Regions from separate parts of the Paenibacillus baimaensis genome, predicted to be linked through region 2. Evidence: a T-box and tRNA genes for the amino acid it is inferred to sense, from the RefSeq annotation. Region 2 holds a T-box; the other holds one or more tRNA genes.

Region 1 (3,213 bases), on a different contig from region 2:
AAAAAGCCAACAAGATTGATTCCCCCTTCCCCTGGATACAGACGTTCATGATCCAGCAGGTCTTCAATAGGTACTTTGTAGGCATCGTTTATGTGGACGTGAACAATTTGCTCCAGCTTTAAATTCAATAGATCCTGGACATCTAAACCATTCGTATGCCAATGATAAGAATCAAGTAACAGGCCTACATTTTTCGAATTAATGGTATCGATCCAATCCAAAGTATCAGCCATACTCCATATGAAAGGATGGGTCCATTTGGTCCGCAAATGATGGCTTCCGACGAACTCCAGGCCCAATCGGATACCAAAAGCTCCTAAAATATCGGCGCAAAGCCTTATTCGTCGTGTTGCAGTCGTCATGAATGCAGCCGCATTCTGGTCGGTAGACGGCAAAATATAAGTGCAGCACTTGAAACAATTCATGGAGACTGCCGCTTCGGCGGTTTCGACCAGAGACTTAAGTCCTTCGCGAAACTGCTCGTCAGTCGTTCGCCAATCAACAGTTAGACCAAATGCTCCGACAATCACCCGATTGCTTTCTAACAAATGCTTGGAGTAGTCGCCACCATACTGCTGGATTAGTTCCAACGGATCAAGATCTACTGACTGAAATCCAAATTGGGCAGCCCTCGTAATGTACTGTTCATCATCCCTAAATACCCCTAATCCGGAACGGGTTAATCCTTTGATCATGATTTCCTCCCCTTATGACCAGTCAAAGAGAACACCATTGTACTGATCTTTATTGATTCTCAATCCTTCATAAGCCTCTTTTGCTTGCTCCGGTTTTAGCACATGGCTAATTAATGGCTCGATTTGCAGCCTCTTCTGTTTCATAAGCTCAAATACAATGTTCGAGTTTCTGACTAAAGAGTGTTTAACAAACTCGTTGGGTTCAATTGGATAGCGCCATTCATGCGCTCCCTTAAAAGTGATACAGCCTCGACCGTAAAGGTGGCAGTAGTTAAAAATGTCGGTCACATCCGTATCGTATTCACCACGGGGAGTACCTAGAAAAATGATTTCACCTAACTTTGAAATCCAGTCAAGACTTGCTACTGCTACTTGAGATAAGCCCGATGCCTCAATATGAGTAGATACTCCAATACCATTAGTGATTTCAGTAATTTGTTCTTTATTTCCTTCCTTGCCATCAAGGGTGTAATTTACACCACATTCATTGGCAATCCGAAGCCGTTCCTTCGATAAGTCTATCCCTATAACACTGGCACCCTGTAATTGCGCCAACTGAGCCGCCATATTTCCAACAAGCCCAAGTCCGGTAACGCTTACAAAGTCGCCAAGCTCAATTTTGGAAACGCGAACTGAAGTAAATGCTACGGTTGCCATACGAGTGAAGGGTACCCATTTTAAATCGAGGTATTCCGGAACTTTTAGAAAAGTCCCTTTTACAGAAACAATTTGAAACTCAGAATGATTTCCATAATGGAAAATAATGTCACCTGATTTAAAATTGTTTATGCCGTTCCCCACTTCAACTATTTTGCTCACAGATGCATATCCAGGAGTGGTTGGTAAATGAGCCCAGCTTTCTTTACCGGATAACATGGCTAGCTCCGTTCCGGGGCTAATTAGTGAAAATATCTTTTTTACAAGAACCTCCTGCTCTTTAAGGCTTTGTTTAATGAAATTCTCTTCTATAGTTTCCACCTGCCACGGACTATCAAATACTATCTTTCTGTTATTCATCGCATGCACTCCCTTTATGATCCTTCTCAAAATTGAGTATAGATGAATTTATTAAGGGTGTCTTTACTAGAAATAACGATCTTTTATCGAAAAATACGATTTTAAAATCTTTCAGCAGCTTGCTACGATTTCTAAGTTGCTCTCATTCAGCTTATATCTTGTTGGGGTTCGAGGAAGGCTGACACTCTCTTGCAGTTAGTTTGGAACAACACAAAAAAGCCACCCGCTAAAGGTGGCTTGTCTTATCAATAAGAATGGTTGAAATGGCGTACCCGAGAGGGATCGAACCTCCGACCTACAGTTTAGGAAACTATCGCTCTATCCTACTGAGCTACGGGCACGCGGTAACTAATATTGTACCACAAAGCATCGTCAGAAAAAAGTCTCAGTCCAAACTTGTTTGAACCAGTTTCACCACCTGTATCGAATTGATTTACGATTACATCAAAGTAACTAACGCAGTTTATCTTAACTACTTATATCTTATGGAAATACTTGGTACAATAGATTAAGCTGTATATCATCTTCACCTGCTTCTATTGTACTGAATACAGCTTAAATCACGATCTATTGGAGGCGAATTTAGAATATGACAATTCCACACCGTCAATTAGGCTCGACTGGCCTTTCTGTTAGCGCTATCGGAATGGGAGGTATGCCTTTATCGATCAGCGGTAGACCTTCAGAAGAAGAAGGCATCAAGACCATACATACTGCTCTCGAACAAGGGATTACCTTTTTTGATACAGCCAATGCTTACTGCTTGAATAACGATGATTTTGGGCATAATGAACGATTGTTAGCCAAAGCCTTGCAGCAGCATCCCCAAGCGATAGTTGCCACTAAAGGCGGCCTTACACGCCCTGATGGACGCTGGGAACCGAACGGTCATCCGGACTACTTGCGTCAAGCTTGCGAGGATAGTCTATTGGCACTCGGTTTGGATTCAATCGTATTGTATCAATTCCATCGTCCCGATCCCGCAGTTCCTTTTGCAGAATCTCTTGGCGCGTTGGCTGAATTGCAAAAGGAAGGCAAGCTGATTCACGCTGGGCTTTCTAATGTGTCTGTAGCCCATCTGGAGGAGGCCAAAGGGATCATTGAAGTTGCCAGCGTACAAAACCGAATGAATCTGTTTGATCATTCATCAATCGATGTTCTCAAATACTGCGAGGCCAATCAAATCGCCTTTTTACCCTATAGCCCGCTTAATGGTATTAGCAAAGCAGGCCAGATCGGCAGCAATCCCGTCCTTTCTCGTATAGCAAATAAATATGAGGTGTCTGCTCAACAGGTTGCTCTGGCCTGGCTTTTGCAGCTTTCTCCTGCGATTATTCCGATACCAGGTGCAAGTCGTGGCAGCAGCATTGCCAATAGCGCAAAGGCTGCTGAAGTTGTTTTGTCCGCAGAGGATATGGCAGAACTGAATACAATCGGACAGCAGCAGGCATAGATCTTAGATTCCATTTCAACCTATATTAGCGCTTATGATTATCATGCA
Region 2 (3,213 bases):
CGACTCCATAGCTTACATGCTTTAATTGCTCGGCTTGCTTCGGATAACCGAGTACTTCAAGAGCCAGCTTCACCATGGCTTGTGGATATTGCTGTCGCTGATCAATGACATTGATCACGGTATCCGCTCGACCAAATGTTTTCCTGACACCCTTTGGATGTGTTGTCCACACACGCTCGGCGAATTTGGTATAGGTAAAATCCTTTTCAAGAATACCGAATTTCCACATATGGTAGGCAATATCTTTAGCTGTATACGTTAAAATCCCGTTCGATCTGACCAATACTTTATCTGCCTGATAATCCGTATCTCCACCCGCCTCCGGCAACTCCTCTGATTGCTTGAGCACCCAACAACCGCTCAGCTTCCCCACCGTGACTTGACGAAATACAGCCGTCTGCTGCAGCAAATCAAACGTTGATGCCCAGAAACCTTCTCTCACAATATTGCTTTCCCAAACCAGCACGTCATATCCAATGCCAAACTGCTTCATTTCATCCAACTGCTCGCGAACGATACGTTCAGCAACCAAAGAACCGATCCATGCCATATTGGAATGCCCCGCTTCCAACTGCTGCAGCACCTGAACACGTGCTTCCTGCAGCTCCGTGTTGACCTTATAAGCTTGATTAACCTTTGCGTACGTATCCCAACAATAATCTCCAAAACGAACATGAGCTTGCTCCACAGACGTATTCAGAATCCCGACCACCGTATCTGCTAATTGATTACCCAGATCATCAATATAATTATGAACCTCAACCTCATGTCCTGCGTATCTCAGCATGCGGGCCAGTGCATCCCCGATGCAGGAGTTTCTTAAGTGGCCGATATGAGCTGATTTGTTAGGGTTGATCGATGTGTGTTCGATGAGCACCTTGGATCCTGAGCCATTCGGGGCTTCGATTTGATTGGCTGCCCAAACGGTCCAATTCAGATGAAAATTTAAAAAACCGGGTGCTGCCACTTGAATCTGTGCAACCATTCCCCCTATATTCCCTTTCTGCTCCAGCCTTTGCTGAAGCTCCTCAGCAATGTGCAGGGGGGATTTGCGTAAAGCTTTAGCCAGCTTCATGGCAATGTTCGTACTGTATTCTCCATGCTCAGGGTACATCGGATGCTCAATTTGGATATTCAGCTCAGGTTCAGGTTCAATTCCCTGTGCAGCCAGCATTTCACGTACATGCAGTTCAATTTCAGAGCTCAATATCGTGTTTAACATATCTTATTCCTCCTTATTTATGGCTAAAACACAAAAAGCCCCCGTCTCTAAATAAGAGACGAGAGCTCGCGCTTCCCGTGGTACCACTCTAAGTACTGGTCCTCTGTCACAAGGCCAATCACTCTGCTGATAACGGCAGTTACCGGATCCTCCTACTTGGTTGTGTTCGGAGGACCATTTCCCGAGTCCGCTTCATTCCAATCATCCGTACCGGATCTCACCTATTCCGGCTCACTGTGACTCTTTGTCTGGAATTACTGTCTCGTTCATTAATATTGGGATATCGTAAAAAGCATACATTGTGGCAATAGCGTCAAACTGTAATATCTGAGTATTTCTTAAATTTGTTGGCTAATCTCAAATTTGAATTATACATATTTATACATGAAGTATATCTGTATGTCAAGCCGTTATTCAGAGCTCTACTTACTTAAGTGATTATCAAGGAATTTTAACATCGCCTGATAGAAGTCAACTCGATTGGCATATGTCTGGAAGCCATGACCTTCATCATTTTTAATCATATAAGGGGCGTCAATACCACGCTGACGTAGCGCCAATACGATCTGATCCGACTCGCTCTTCTTTACCCGTGGATCGTTGACGCCTTGAGCGAACATGATCGGTGTTTTAATTTGGTCGGCATGCAGCAAAGGCGATCTGTCCTCCATCTGCTTCTTATCCTTCTCAGGATCACCAACCTGCTTGTACAATTTTTGACGATCAGGCTCCCAGTAAGACGGCATCGTATTAAGGAAGGTGAACAGGCTGGAAGGCCCCATATAATCAATTCCGGCGGCATACAAATCAGGGGTAAACGTTACTCCCGCCAATGCTGCGTAGCCTCCGTATGACGCACCATAAATTGCGATTCGCTTCGGATCCGCGTACCCTTGCTGTGTCAACCAGCTCACGCCATCGGTAATATCATCCTGCATCGATTTGCCCCATTGCTTGTCCCCAGCCAACTTGAATTCCTTACCGTAGCCTGTAGAGCCGCGGAAATTCATCTGCAGGACGCCGTAGCCGCGATTAGCTAACAGTTGAACCTCACTATCGTATCCCCATGAATCACGTGCCCAAGGTCCACCATGTGGAAGGATGACAAAAGGCAAGTTGGTGCTACCGGTTTTGGGTAATGTCAAATAGCCATTGATTGTATACCCATCACGCGATCTGTAGGAAATCGGCTTCATTTCAGCCATCTGCTCTTCTTTGATCCATGGTTTGCTATCTGCGATTTTATCCAGTGTGTCTTTCTTGCGGTCATAGTAGTAATAGGCTCCCGGCGATTTGTCGCTGTAGGTTCTGAGCAGCACCTTCGTATCCGGCAGAGGATTACCCAAAATCTGGTACGATTGATTGGGAAGCTTATTTGCAATCATTACATTTAACCGCTCGTATTCCTTGTCCAGATACTCATAGTAGACTTTGTCGGTCTCATATTCAACGGCCAATATCGCTTCCTTCTGGTAGGAAATGATAATATTGGTCACATCGGCCTTCGGATTTTCATAAACGGTATCGCCCATTTCTTTGGTATTCATGTTGTACTTGACCAAGGCCAGCTTGTCCCTGCCAATATTAGATAAAGCAAACAGTTGGCTGTTATCAAACGAAAACATAATGGGAATGAAGGAATCTCCATAATTCAGCTTCAATATGGGTTTAAATGGCTGAGCAGGTGTCTCTCTGTACAGCATAGACGTATTAATACCATCTGTATCCATGGCCACCCTGACTTCTCCATACAAGTCTGTAAGCCAACTGGTTACATTGCCAGGATTTTGAGCGACAATTTCCATTGCACCTGTTTTGACATTCAATCGATACACATCAAAGCGCTGCGAAGACCTTTCATTCATGCTGATTAAGATATCAAATTCGTGGCCCCTCATGTAAGATAACGACTCCATATATTGGGCTCGTACCTGATCAAAGGGGGTCAAGTCCTTTTCATCCGTCCCATCCGCATTTACTACGTGAATATG

What was found. The T-box of region 2 lies ahead of OB236_RS25240 (arginine--tRNA ligase). A T-box ahead of a tRNA ligase gene usually reads a tRNA of that ligase, here a tRNA-Arg.
Region 1: it has a tRNA-Arg gene. The T-box ahead of OB236_RS25240 (arginine--tRNA ligase) is inferred to sense a tRNA for this amino acid. The anticodon was not compared.

The regions. Positions count from the first base shown of each region.
Region 1 covers NZ_JAOQIO010000036.1:194,742-197,954, forward strand. Annotated here, with positions in the region: gene OB236_RS13015 (sugar phosphate isomerase/epimerase family protein) at 1-695, opposite strand, end outside; gene OB236_RS13020 (zinc-dependent alcohol dehydrogenase) at 708-1,712, opposite strand; tRNA gene OB236_RS13025 (tRNA-Arg) at 1,977-2,053, opposite strand; gene OB236_RS13030 (aldo/keto reductase) at 2,302-3,165, shown strand.
Region 2 covers NZ_JAOQIO010000094.1:332,390-335,602, reverse strand. Annotated here, with positions in the region: gene OB236_RS25240 (arginine--tRNA ligase) at 1-1,222, opposite strand, end outside; T-box leader at 1,274-1,501, opposite strand; gene OB236_RS25235 (S9 family peptidase) at 1,645-3,213, opposite strand, start outside.